2 linked regions of the Hydrogenovibrio crunogenus genome follow. The protein of the gene in region 1 binds, or shares a complex with, the protein of each later gene. Links are inferred from orthologs where the notes say so. Each region holds a gene or a part of one and is shown on either strand. Other genes may lie near its edges.

Region 1 (7,071 bases):
CGGCACCTAAAACACCAATCTTTTTTGTCACTGGGGTCATATCATTCCTCAAACTGAAATCTCTGTAACAGAATCAGCCGACAAAGTCGGCTGATTTTCTTAAAAAGAATATTTTACGTTAAAAGTTTTGCGAGATTGAAATTAATCTTTTAAGGGAGGGTCGGATCAGGATTTTCTAAAACGAACTGAGTTTGAGCTTCTCGAAACGCTCTGACTTTCTCTCGTACCGCAGCATTTTGGTTGCCGACGATTTGCGCCGCCATAATACCGGCATTCTTCGCACCTGCTTCACCAATTGCAAGCGTTCCGACTGGGATGCCGCCCGGCATTTGTACGATCGATAACAAAGAGTCCTGACCGCTTAATGCACGGGACTGCACCGGCACACCTAAAACAGGCACAATGGTTTTAGCCGCAACCATACCGGGTAAATGAGCTGCACCGCCAGCCCCCGCGATAATGACTTGCAGCCCACGTGCTTCCGCTTCTGACGCATACTCAAACATCAAGTCGGGTGTACGGTGAGCCGACACGACTTTCACTTCATGTGCCACGCCGAATTCTTCAAGCATTTCAACGGCCTTTTCCATGGTTGGCCAATCTGACTTGGACCCCATAATCACACCCACCAACGGGATGTTACTTCCTGTTTTTGCGGTCGACATACTTTCGTACCTGTTTTGAAAAAAGCCGCTAATTTTACATGACTTCTGTAGATATGCAAGCAATATCACTCAAGAGCATAAGCGGCAAGTCTTTGTTACTATTAATTTTTATATATTTTAGACTAGAACGGCACTGAGGAGAAGGTTGATATTAAGCGCGTAATAATCCGACTTGGCGAGAATCCACTACATAATAAGTATTCCCCCCTTCTGACTTCGCTCCTTTCTTAGCGCGAGTCGCGTAGGAAGATAATTTTTGTGTATGGTCAAACACCCCTGGATGAACCAGCAAAACGCCAAGAGAAAGCGTCATCATTGGGAAGAAAACCTCTTTACCGGATCTATCTTCGGTATAAATCCCACCATGCTCACGGTCTTCCCGAGTATAAAAACTGGCCGTAGCCCCTTGGAAGCCGGTCAAAATACGCTGACAAATTTCTTGATACGCCAACATAGGAATCACAACCACAAAATCATCTCCACCAACATGTCCAATAAAACTGGATTGCTGCCCCACCGCATCCTGGAGCACTTTTGCCACTTCACTGATCACTTGATCCCCTTGTTCAAAACTATAGTAGTCGTTATAAGGCTTGAAGTTATCCACATCCACATAAATCACAACAAAGGGCAGTTGTTTGTCCAAATACTCTTGAATCGTATTCTGAATAGGGACATTCCCTGGCAATCCAGACAGTGGATTGGCATATTGTGCACTTCGAATTTTCAAATCGGTAATCACTCGAAGCAGTTCCATAAAGGAACCATAACCTTTATAAAGTCCTTTTTCAGTAATGATAAAGGTTCCTTTATCATAAGAGCCGTTCTCGGTAATCTCACGACTAACCTCGACTAAAGGCGTATTCCAGTCAAAAACAAGCGGCGCTTTATCCATGACTTTTGAGATGTTCTTTCGGCCATGCAAGTCACGTCCGAATTTACTGGCCAATAATTCGATCAATTCTCGTCGCCACACCACACCATGCACCACTCCCTGCTCCACTATCGGCACAAATTCAACACCAGGGCGATGCAACAACTCTTCCGTAATCGCATCTACCGTGGTGTCTGGAGGCATCGTAAACGCTTCACGACACAACAACTTCACCGTCTCTTTCGGGCTGGCGATGTCTTTAATGGATTCACGCCACTGGTAATCTAAGGTCAGTGCGGTTGAAGGAGAAGGTTTTTTCAATAAGAACCCCTGAACAAAATCCACACCAAGCTTCTCTAAGATTTGCAACTCGGCTTCGGTTTCCACCCCTTCGGCGATAATTTTGGTGCCTAAGCTTTTTGCCAGCGTTAGAATCGTTTCCATAAACCGATATTTATCGGCTTGCTTATCAATGTTGGCAATGAAGTGTTTGTCAATTTTGACAAAATCAGGCTTTACTTCCGACCATAGCTTCAACCCATTATAGCCCGATCCCAGATCATCAATTGCCACCTTAAACCCCATCTTGCGGTAGTGCTTGATGGCGTTCAAGAACAACCCGCTGTCTTCAACCGGTTGCAGTTCGGTAATCTCAATAACCACTTGGCGAATATTCAAACCGTAGTACTGCAAACAATCCAGCGTAAGCCCCGTGCGATGTTCGGTATTCATTAAAGAACTGACGGAAATATTTAAGAACAGCTTGGCTTGATTTTGATGTGTCGAAACCGCTTGCATATAGTTTTTAATGGAAACTCGTCGGGCCATCAAATCCATCTCAAGTAAACAGTTGTGCTCCGATGCAACATTAAACAAGTTGGCGGGCGAGTATAATGCTGAATCTTCCGGACCACGGGTCAATGCTTCAAAAGCATAAATCGAACGTGTTTTAAGCCCCACAATCGGCTGAAAATGGGTGCTGATTGCCTGTTGCTCAAATACCTGCTGAAGCTCTCGCCCCAAGTGCGTGTTTTGCAATCCCGTGCTTTTTTCGGCTGGCAATACGACTTTTTCCACATCAAACCCTTTATGATCCTGTTAACGCTTGTTGGAACGCTGAGATAAAACGCTTCCTTAAAACTGTTTGCGGATAATAGCAAAATGATTTTTTATGAATATGACAGTTTCGTGATACACCTATCCGTGCTTCCTGTTGAAATAATAACTATTTTCGGTAAAAAGCATAAAAAACTTGCATCACACTGCTTTTTTAAAGAAAATGGCGACCTAGCGCCGATTTGAATCATCAGCTTGCGGGCGCATAAAAAGTACGGCTAAAGCGAGGAACTGTCTATGTAGTATTCCCGCCTGATATCCCGTATCTCAACTTTGTATTGAATAAACTTTGAGGACACGACCCCATGACAACCACAGTATTTACTTCTGAATCCGTCTCCGAAGGCCATCCGGATAAAATTGCAGATCAAATCTCCGACGCGATGTTGGACGCCATTATGAAACAAGACCCTAAAGCCCGCGTGGCATGTGAAACCTTTGTTAAAACAGGGATGGTCATGCTAGGTGGCGAAATCACCACTTCAGCCTGGGTAGACCAGGAAGAATTGGTTCGTCAGGTCGTTAATGACATTGGTTACAATCATGGAGACTTAGGGTTTGATGGCGAAACTTGCGCTGTGCTAAGTTCTATTGGCAAGCAATCGCCAGAAATTGCTCAAGGCGTGGATGAATACGATGACCACGAACAAGGTGCCGGCGACCAAGGGTTGATGTTTGGATATGCTTCGAATGAAACCGATGTTCTGATGCCGGCTCCGATTTATTTTGCCCACCGCTTAATGGAAAAACAAGCCGAACTACGAAAAGCAGGCAAGCTTGACTGGTTAAGACCGGACGCTAAAAGTCAGGTCACTTTACGCTATGAAGACGGTCAGCCTGTTGCCGTGGATGCCGTCGTATTATCGACGCAACACGCTCCCGAAGTGGATAACAAAGACCTGCATGAAGCCGTTATGGAAGAAATCATTAAACCTGTTCTACCGGAAAACTGGCTGCACTCGGGAACTCAGTATCACATCAACCCGACAGGACGTTTTGTCATTGGTGGCCCGGTTGGCGATGCGGGACTGACAGGCCGCAAAATCATAGTGGACACTTATGGTGGCATGGCTCGACATGGTGGCGGGGCGTTTTCCGGAAAAGACCCTTCCAAAGTTGACCGCTCAGCTGCATACGCAGGGCGTTATGTTGCTAAGAACATCGTGGCTGCAGGCTTAGCCGACAAATGCGAAATTCAGGTTTCTTATGCGATTGGGGTGGCGGCACCGACGTCGATCAGCATTGAAACATTCGGCACGGAAAAAGTGGCTGTTTCTTTGATTGAAAAGCTGGTACGCGAACATTTTGATTTGCGCCCGAAAGGCCTCATCGCAATGCTGGATCTGTATCGCCCGATTTATCAGAAAACAGCCTCTTATGGTCATTTTGGTCGCGAATTACCCGAATTCACTTGGGAAAAAACAGATAAAGCGGCGGCATTAAAAGCAGACGCGGGTCTGTAAAATCAAAGCAATACAAGAGGATTTAATCGGATAAAACAGCCAGACCTGGTCGTTTTTATTCGGTTAAACACAAGGAAACCTTATGCAATCTCAACAGAAATACGAGCAAAAATTGAGTTTAGAATTTTTTCCGCCACGAACAGAAAAAGGCGTTGAGAAACTGAAAACGGTCATTGAAGAGCTGGGAACGATCAACCCTGAATATATGTCTGTGACTTATGGAGCAGGTGGAACCACTCAAAACCGAACCATCGAAACCGTTGAGTACATCCAAACACAAACAGCTTTTGACGCCGCCCCACACTTAACGTGTATTGGCGCATCAGAAGAGAGCGTTCTTGAATTATTAGACCGTTATGAAGCCATGGGAATCAAGCGCATCGTGGCATTAAGAGGCGACTTACCTTCTGGCATGATGGATCCAGGCGAGTTCAAATACGCCAGTGATTTAATTGCTTTTATTCGTCAGGAACGTGGCGATACCTTCAAGCTGGAAGTGGCGGCCTACCCGGAAACCCATCCACAGGCGCGTAACTGTGACATCGGCATCAAATGGTTCAAACACAAAGTGGATCAAGGAGCGGATTCGGCCATTACCCAATATTTTTACAACGTGGACAGCTATCTGTATTTCATCGACAATTGTGAACGTTCAGGAATTGATTTACCGATTGTGCCCGGCATTATGCCGATCACAAACTATGAAAACCTGATTCGTTTTTCAGAAGGGTGTGGCGCAGAAGTTCCTCGCTGGTTAAAATGCCGTCTGGAAAGTTTCGGCGATGATACCGACAGCTTAAAAGCGTTTGGGGAAGATGTTGTCACTGAACTCTCTCAGAGATTACTTGACGCTGGCGCACCAGGGCTACATTTTTACAGCATGAACCAATCTGCCCCTACGCTTAATATTGTCAATGCGTTAACCTTTAAAAACACCTAATGCTAATTGAGTGGTTCTGATGAGAATTCCTCGCTTTTATTTACCAAAGACCTTCCAGGAAGGGCTGTCTATTTCTCTAGACAAATCGCAAGCGCACTATGCCTTGACGGTTTTACGGTTAAAAGATCAGCGTCCCGTTGAAGTGTTTGATGGCAAAGGCCATCAAGCGCATGCCACACTCCAGGTCACAGGGCGTAAAACAGCGGATGTGTTAATCGAACACTGTGAATCGGTCAATACCGAATCGCCTCTGCAAACAGTATTGCTACAGGGCATTTCAAAAGGCGATCGAATGGACTACACCATTCAGAAGTCGGTCGAACTCGGTGTTACGGCTATCCAACCGCTTTTCACTGAGCGCTGCGACGTCAAACTGACGGGAGATCGATTGAATAAAAAACAAACCCAATGGCAAGACATTGCCATTAATGCCTGTGAGCAATCCAACCGTAATATTGTCCCAACAGTTTTACCACCACTCTCTTACGGTGACTGGCTAAGCACACACAAAAAAGTGTCGGGACTGGTGTTGAGCCCAACAGCTGAATATACCCTGCAAACGCTACCTTCTTCGTTATCAGAAAAAACGATATATTTACTCATTGGGCCGGAAGGCGGCTTAACCGAAGAAGAGGTCTTACAAGGCACTCAACAAGGACTGACTTCCATAAGATTGGGACCGCGCGTTTTACGAACAGAAACCGCGGGTGTGGTCGTTTTATCCGCATTGCAAACCTTATGGGGTGATTTTCGTTAAACTGAGATTCAAGAAATTTCAATGTGAATCTGTATAATTAAAACTCAATAGAATAAATTAGAGAGCACTATGCCAACAGTCAATCAGGTACCTCATCTACAAACGGCTTTAACGGGCCCTTTATTGGAATTGGAGCAACATCTTCTAAACCATCAAGCGGATATAGAATGTTGGTTTCGAAAACAATTCAAGCAGACCCCTGCCCCGTTTTACGCCTCGGTTGATTTGAGAAACGCCGGCTATAAATTAGCGCCGGTTGATACCAATCTGTTCCCAGCAGGCTTTAATAACTTACACCCTGATTTACGCCCACTGGCCATTCAAGCCGCACAAAGCGCCATCACACAAGCGTGTCCCATTGCCGATGGCGTATTACTAATTCCGGAAAACCATACACGTAATCAATTCTATTTAGAAAATGTCGTCGTTCTGCAGGAGATTTTGATTTCCGCCGGCTATGAAGTTCAAATCGGTAGTCTCAACCCAGAAATTACGGAAAACACCACCATTGACCTTCCTTCTGGCAAAAAACTCACGTTAAAGCCATTAGTCAAAAAAGACGATCGTGTCGGCGTGGAAGATTTTTTCCCTTGTGCCGTGCTATTAAACAACGATCTGTCCAGCGGTCGCCCGGAAATTTTAGAAGACATTGACCAAACCTTGCTTCCGCCACTGGATTTAGGCTGGGCGAACCGGTATAAAACCGAACATTTTGATCACTATAAAAATGTCAGCAACGAATTTTCAAAAATCATCGAAATCGATCCTTGGCTCATCAACCCGATGTCTTTGCAGTGTGGTCCGGTCAATTTCAAAGACCGCACGGGGCTGGAATGTTTGGCAGGCGCGGTCAATACCGTTTTGCAGGAAACCCAACAATATTACGATCAACATGACATCGACAGCGAACCATTTGCGATTGTAAAATCTGACAGCGGGACCTATGGCATGGCAATCATGTCGGTCAATACACCAGACGATGTACTTAACTTGAACCGTAAGCAACGTAACAAAATGTCTTCCGCCAAAGAAGGCTTGGTGGCCGAACAAATGCTGGTTCAGGAAGGGGTTTACACCAATGAACGCATCAATGATGCGGTGGCGGAGCCGGTGGTGTATATGATGCATAACCAAGTCATCGGCGGATTCTATCGTGTCCACACCGGCAAGGGGTCTACCGACAATTTGAACTCCCCAGGCATGCACTTTGAATCGATTTCATTCCAAAGTTCTTGTGTGATGCCGGATCAAAACCA
Region 2 (7,156 bases), 1.6 Mb from region 1 along the record:
TGTCGAGTCCTTAGATGCAAACGAAGGCGACAAGGTTGAATTTGATCAAGTCATGATGGTTGGTGAAGGTGCAGATGTTAAAGTAGGTGCACCTCTTGTTGAAGGTGCAAAAGTTGCAGCAACCGTTAAAGCAAACGGTCGTGGTAAAAAAGTAACAATCATCAAGTTCCGTCGTCGTAAGAACAGATCACGTACTAAGCAAGGCCATCGTCAAAATTATACTGAAGTTGAAATTACAGGTATTTCAGCTTAATTTTTTAAACTTGTTGTTATACAGTAAGTTTGGTCGATTAATTAAAACCTCGCATTATTTCTGAGTAGGGAATAATCAGGTTAACAGGAGATGTCACCATGGCTCATAAAAAGGCTGCAGGTAGTACTAAAAACGGTCGCGATTCTAATGCTAAGCGATTAGGCGTTAAACGTTTTGGTGGTGAGCAAGTTCTAGCAGGAAGCATTATTGTTCGTCAACGTGGAACGAAGTTTCATGCGGGTGATAATGTTGGTCGCGGTAAAGACGATACTTTGTTTGCAAAAGCAACCGGTGAAGTTGCTTTCGTAACAAAAGGTAAGCCACTACGTACGTTCGTAACAATTAAAGCTGACTAATTAAATAGTCACAGACATTGTTATCAAAAGCCCCGCTGTGTCGGGGCTTTTTTATTTCTAGGTTAAATGTTTTCTCTAAGCTAAAATAGGGTGCAAATAATGCACCGAGCTGGATGTGTCCACGCTAGTTATGATTAGGGAAATAGGATTAAGGTCATGCAATTTGTAGATGAAGCCAATATTCGGGTAGAAGCGGGGCGCGGTGGAAACGGCGTCGCAAGTTTTCGCCGTGAAAAATATATTCCATTCGGAGGTCCTAACGGGGGCGACGGAGGCGATGGTGGTAGTATTTATTTAATTGCTGACCGTAATATCAATACGTTGATTGATTTTCGTTATACTCGAGACTATAAAGCCCAGAACGGACAAGCCGGCATGGGGCAGCAAAAAACCGGGCGTGCAGGGCAAGACTTGATTATCCCTGTGCCGGAAGGAACGATTGTTCGAGATCTTGATACGCAGGAAGTGATTGGCGATCTGGTCGAGCACGGTCAAAAGTTATTGGTGGCTCACGGTGGGCGTCATGGGTTAGGAAATGTGCACTTTAAGAGCAGTACCAATCGTACGCCACGTCAATGTACGCCTGGTGAACCTGGGGATGAACGCAACCTAGGGCTTGAACTGTCTGTGTTGGCCGATGTTGGGCTGTTAGGGATGCCAAATGCAGGGAAGTCGAGCCTGATTACCGCCGTTTCCGCTGCTCGTCCTAAGGTTGCGAATTACCCCTTTACAACGCTGTATCCGAACTTAGGGGTGGTGCGGGTCTCGCCTGAATCCAGTTTTGTGATTGCTGATATTCCAGGTTTGATTGAAGGTGCTTCGGAAGGCGCAGGCTTAGGGGTGCAGTTCTTGAAGCATTTGTCTCGTACCGGGCTGCTTTTACATGTGGTGGATATTGCCCCAATCGATGGAACGGATCCGGTTGAGTCGGTACATGTGATTGAGCAAGAATTGGAAAAGTACAGTGATGCCTTGGCGGGTAAAGAACGTTGGTTGGTTTTGAATAAGACCGACTTACTGTTAGAAGAAGAGGCTAATGAATTGTGTGATCAAATCGTCGAGCGTTTGAATTGGACAGGGCCGGTTTTTGCCATCTCAGCGGTGAACCGAGTGGGAACGGATGAGTTGGTGAAAGAAGTGGCCTATGGTTTAGAGCAAAATCGTTTAAAAGCTCAAGAACAAGCTGTTGAAGAGTAAGGAAGTATCGTGTTAACTCGATCAGATATCCATCAAAAATCACGCCGTTGGGTGGTTAAAATTGGCAGCGCCCTGTTAACCAATGATGGTCGTGGTCTGAATAAAGAGGCGATGGCGCAATGGGTATCCCAGATGGTGGCTTTACGTCAAAAAGGGATTGAGCTTGTGATTGTCTCTTCCGGTTCTGTGGCGGAAGGCATGCAGCGTCTGGGTTGGTCTAAAAGACCTTCTGAGCTGAACGAATTGCAAGCCGCTGCCGCGGTTGGGCAAATGGGCTTGGTGCAGGCATATGAATCTGAATTTGCTAAAAATGGGATTCATACCGCGCAAATCTTGATGACACATGATGATTTGTCTAACCGTGCGCGTTATTTGAATGCCTCGAATACTATTCAGACATTATTAGAGCATGGAGTTGTGCCGGTCATTAATGAGAATGATACAGTCGTGACTGATGAAATTCGCTTTGGAGATAATGATACGTTGGCGGCATTGACAGCGAACTTAGTGTCGGCGGATGTGCTAGTGATTTTGACTGATCAAAATGGTCTATACAATGACAACCCGCGCACCAATCCGAATGCCGAGCTGATTTCCGAAGCGCAGGTCAGCCGAAAAGATATTGAAGCGATGGCCAGTTCTGAAGGCGGCAGTTTAGGAAAAGGCGGCATGTATACCAAAGTCATGGCGGCCAAACGCGCAGCTCGCTCTGGAACGGCAACCTTTATTGCTTCCGGGCGAGAAGATAATGTGTTGCCTCGATTGTTGGCGGGGGAATCACTGGGGACGTTGCTGATTCCTGATTTAGAGCCTTTGACGGCTAAGAAGCGATGGTTGGCGGGGCATTTACAGGCTAAAGGTCAATTGGTGTTGGATGAAGGCGCGGTGAAAGCGTTGCAGTCTTCCGGTAAAAGTCTGTTGCCGATTGGCGTGAAAGACATGAGTGGTGAATTTCAACGTGGAGAAATGGTAATTTGCGTGAATGAAAAAAATCAGGAAGTTGCACGAGGATTGGTGAATTATCCTTTTTTTGAAACGCAAAAGATCATGGGGCATCCGTCTTCGGAAATTAGCCAGTTGCTGGGTTATAGTGATGGTGAATTCTTGATTCATTGTGATAACTTGGTTCTAGTCGATTAGCGATTAAAACGGCCAGGCCTGGTCGTTTTTGGATTTTCTTTTAAAATCTTCTTTTCTTACCCTTGAAAAATAAATTAACGTCACTATAAGGCTTGACAGTGATGAACCAATCTATAAAATAATTAGCACTCTCGATGGTAGAGTGCTAATTATTGAAAATTTAGTAACTAAAACCATGAATTATCAAACTTTTAGGAGAATCCTATGAATATAAAACCGTTACATGACCGAGTGGTCGTTCGTCAAGTTGAAGAACAAAAAGAATCAACAGGCGGTATTTTGCTACCTGGTTCTGCACAAGAAAAAGAGAACTTAGGCGAAGTCGTGGCTGTAGGGCCAGGTAAAGCGGCGGATAATGGTTCAATTATTCCAATGACTGTAAAAGTCGGCGATAAAGTGATGTTCGGTCAGTACTCTGGTCAAGAAGTGAAAGACGATGCTGGCAAACCACTTAAAGTGATGCGTGAAGACGATATCATCGCGATTGTAGAGTAATTAAGACATTCATTAAACAGAATACAAAAAGGATTTAAAGATGGCTAAAGACGTAAGATTAGGTTTAGACGCCCGCGAAAAGATGGTTGAAGGGATCAATGTCCTAGCGGATGCAGTGAAAGTAACTTTAGGGCCTAAAGGGCGTAATGTTGTGCTAGAAAAATCATTTGGTGCACCAACGGTCACTAAAGATGGTGTTTCCGTTGCTCGTGAAATTGAACTGGAAGATAAGTTCATGAACATGGGCGCACAAATGGTTAAAGAAGTGTCTTCTCAAACCAATGATGTGGCGGGTGATGGTACAACGACAGCAACAGTTTTAGCGCAGTCTATCGTTCGTGAAGGGATGAAGTCGGTTGCGGCAGGCATGAACCCGATGGACCTTAACCGTGGTATTCATAAAGCGGTTGAAGCCGTAGTTAAAGAAATTCAAAAAATGTCTGTTCCTTGTACGACAACAGAGTCGATTGCACAGGTCGGTACGATTTCTGCCAACTCTGATTCAGCGGTTGGGAAAATGATTGCTGAAGCCATGGAGAAAGTTTCGACAGAAGGTGTCATCACGGTTGAAGAAGGGTCTTCTTTGCATGATGAGCTTGTCGTGGTTGAAGGGATGGAGTTTGATCGTGGTTACTTATCACCTTATTTCGTAACCAACCAAGAAAAAATGGTCGCGGAATTAGACAACCCATACATCTTGTTACACGATAAAAAGATTTCAAACATCCGTGACTTGCTACCAACATTGGAAGCGGTTTCAAAAGCGGGTCGTCCATTATTGATCATCGCAGAAGATGTTGATGGTGAAGCGTTGGCGACATTGGTTATCAACAACATGCGTGGTATTGTAAAAGCAACGGCAATTAAAGCGCCTGGTTTCGGTGAACGTCGTAAAGCCATGCTGCAAGATATGGCGGTTTTAACAGGTGGTACAGTGATTTCTGAAGAAGTTGGTCTAACACTTGAAAATGTGTCGCTTGATATGTTGGGTGAAACCAAGTCTGCCGTTGTTGGTAAAGACAGCACAAAACTGATTGACGGTGCCGGTGCGAAAGAAGATATTGAAGCCCGTTGTGCTCAAATTCGCTCTCAAGCTGAAAATACGACTTCTGAATATGATTCAGAGAAACTTCAAGAGCGTTTGGCTAAATTGTCAGGCGGGGTTGCGGTTATCAAGCTGGGTGCCGCGACAGAAGTTGAAATGAAAGAGAAGAAAGATCGTGTAGACGATGCATTGCATGCGACACGTGCAGCGGTCCAAGAAGGGATTGTTGCCGGTGGTGGTGTTGCTCTGGTTCGTGCGCGTTCAAAAGTCAAAGTTAAAGGTGATAATGACGAGCAGCAACTTGGGATTGAAATTGCCTTGCGTGCAATGGAAGAGCCAATGCGTCAAATCGCAGCAAACTGTGGTTTAGAAGGGTCAGTTATTGTTAACAAGGTTATGGAATCAAAAGATAACATGGGCTTCGATGCGGCTTCTGAGACCTATGTAGACATGATTAAAGCCGGTATCATTGATCCAGCTAAAGTAACACGTTCAGCATTGCAAAATGCGGCTTCGGTTGCCGGTCTGGTATTGACTACTGGTGCTGCGATTGCAGACCTTCCTTCTAAAGATGGTGCTTCTGCAGATGCAGCGGCAGCAGCTGGTGGCATGGGAGGTATGGGCGGAATGATGTAATTTAAATTGGCGCGTTTTGTGTGAATTAAATTCGCTGAAATGCTCAATTTAAAGTTCTGCTTAGAATCAAAGAGCCCGCTTTATGCGGGCTTTTTGCTCTTAAATGCTTATCAAAAACAATCAGGCCTGGCTGTTTTTGATAAGCATTTGTGACGGTAAAAGTAAGGTAACGGTATGTCTGAATCTCATCCAGTATTGTATTCCTATCGACGATGCCCCTATGCGATGCGTGCCAGAATGGGGTTGTATTTATCTGGTGTACAAGTGGAGCAACGTGAAATTGAATTTTGGGATAAGCCCGCTTCAATGTTAACGGCTTCTCCGAAAGGGACGGTCCCCGTACTGGTCTTGCAAGATGATAGTGTGGTGGAGGAAAGTTTCGATATTATGCTCTGGGCATTATCTCAAAGAGATACGTATCAATGGCTGGACTCAAAAGGTGATTTGCCTTCAGAGCAGTCAGCTCTAGTGGAACAGTGTGACGAGGAATTTAAACCTCACCTGGATCATTATAAATATGCCGACCGGTTTCCAGAAAAGTCAGCAAAACATTATCGTGCCCAAGGTGAGCGTTTTCTCCAGCATCTAGAAGATCAGTTGCAAGAGAATACTCATCAAGCAGGCGACCGGTATTTATTTGGCGCGAAGGTTAGCCTAGCAGACATTGCCATTTTTCCGTTTATTCGACAGTTTGCCCATGTTGACAAAGAGTGGTTTGCGGCCGCAAGTTACCCGGCATTGCGTCAATGGTTAATACAGCTGATGGAATCGAATTACTTTAAGGCGATTATGAAAAACCGTCCCAAGTGGGAAGTGGGTCACGTGCCTTTATGGTTGGATGAACCTGACTTGATGACAAAGGATCAATTCCGAAAAAAAGCACAAGGCTTGTAGATCGAGAAACGAAAAGCCATTAGTGGTGATTGGCATTCAATGATAAAATGAACGCATTGATAAAATTTAAAGATGTGATTCATTTCACATGAAGTGGTTGAGAGAATGGAAAAAACAAAAATCAAAATTGGTATCGTGGGTGGAACAGGCTATACCGGTGTAGAGCTGTTAAGAATCTTAGCAAGCCATCCGAATGCAGACGTGGTGGCGATTACGTCTCGTAGCGAATCCGGGTTAAAGGTTGCCGATTTGTTTCCGAATTTGAGAGGTCATTATGATGGTTTGGCTTTCTCAGAACCTTCCGTAGAGGTTTTAAATGCTTGCGATATCGTTTTCTTTGCGACCCCGCATGGCGTTGCGATGGAGATGACGCCGAGTTTGATTGCTGCGGGCGTTAAGGTCATTGACTTGGCTGCCGATTTCCGGATTGAAGACATGCCGACTTGGACACAGTGGTATGGCTTGGAACACAGTTGTCCAGACATTATGACTCAAGTGGCTTATGGTCTACCTGAGTTGTTTCGAGAAGAGATTAAACAGGCAAAAGTCATCGCTAATCCAGGCTGTTATCCCACCAGTATTTTATTAGGGGCGACACCTCTATTGAAAGCAGGCCTGGTCAGTTTTGATGCGGTTTTTGCCGATGGTAAGTCGGGCGTCAGCGGAGCGGGACGAGGCGCAAAGGTTGCGATGTTGGGCGCAGAAATGAGCGAAAGCTTCAAGGCTTATGGTGCAGCAGGACACCGTCATTTACCTGAAATGCAAGAAAAGTTCCAAAAGGCGACAGGGCAAGCGGTCGACTTAACGTTTGTGCCACACTTGGTGCCTATGGTCAGAGGAATGGAGTCGAGCATTTATATGACATTAACCCAAGATGTTTCAGAGGCTGAACTTCAATCGGTACTGGAAGCCGCTTATCAGGATGAACCCTTTGTGGATGTGATGCCACTCGGCAGTTTGCCTGAAACGCGAATGGTCAAAGGGTCAAACATGTGCCGCATCGCGGTTTATCGGCCCGCGGGCGGAAACAAAGTCGTGGTTTCTTCGGTGATTGATAACCTGGTGAAAGGAGCGGCCGGTCAAGCAGTTCAGAATATGAATATCTTGTGCGACCTTCCTGAAACAACCGGATTGCAGCAG

The links.
Region 2: the proteins of metK (region 1) and groL are in contact, whole or in part, in a cryo-EM structure (PDB 8P4O), measured with the Escherichia coli proteins. The link is inferred for Hydrogenovibrio crunogenus from one-to-one orthologs.

Annotation. Positions count from the first base shown.
Region 1 is NZ_CP032096.1:2,020,301-2,027,371, forward strand. The notes cover bases 2,150-5,039. They hold metK (methionine adenosyltransferase), read left to right. Parts: upstream 2,150-2,960; coding sequence 2,961-4,118; downstream 4,119-5,039. Other genes in these bases: GHNINEIG_RS09625 (GGDEF domain-containing protein), read right to left, coding at 2,150-2,616; metF (methylenetetrahydrofolate reductase [NAD(P)H]), read left to right, coding at 4,201-5,039. In the rest of the region: GHNINEIG_RS09615 (5-(carboxyamino)imidazole ribonucleotide synthase), read right to left, coding at 1-40; purE (5-(carboxyamino)imidazole ribonucleotide mutase), read right to left, coding at 150-665; more of GHNINEIG_RS09625, read right to left, coding at 817-2,149; more of metF, read left to right, coding at 5,040-5,058; GHNINEIG_RS09640 (16S rRNA (uracil(1498)-N(3))-methyltransferase), read left to right, coding at 5,078-5,815; gshA (glutamate--cysteine ligase), read left to right, coding at 5,885-7,071. UniProt on the Escherichia coli protein: Catalyzes the formation of S-adenosylmethionine (AdoMet) from methionine and ATP.
Region 2 is NZ_CP032096.1:373,391-380,546, forward strand. Bases 2,827-5,801 are described here. They hold groL (chaperonin GroEL), read left to right. Parts: upstream 2,827-3,481; coding sequence 3,482-5,122; downstream 5,123-5,801. Other genes in these bases: proB (glutamate 5-kinase), read left to right, coding at 2,827-2,946; GHNINEIG_RS01735 (co-chaperone GroES), read left to right, coding at 3,151-3,441; GHNINEIG_RS01745 (glutathione S-transferase), read left to right, coding at 5,297-5,801. Outside these bases: rplU (50S ribosomal protein L21), read left to right, coding at 1-253; rpmA (50S ribosomal protein L27), read left to right, coding at 352-609; Obg family GTPase CgtA, read left to right, coding at 766-1,806; more of proB, read left to right, coding at 1,816-2,826; more of GHNINEIG_RS01745, read left to right, coding at 5,802-6,016; argC (N-acetyl-gamma-glutamyl-phosphate reductase), read left to right, coding at 6,122-7,156.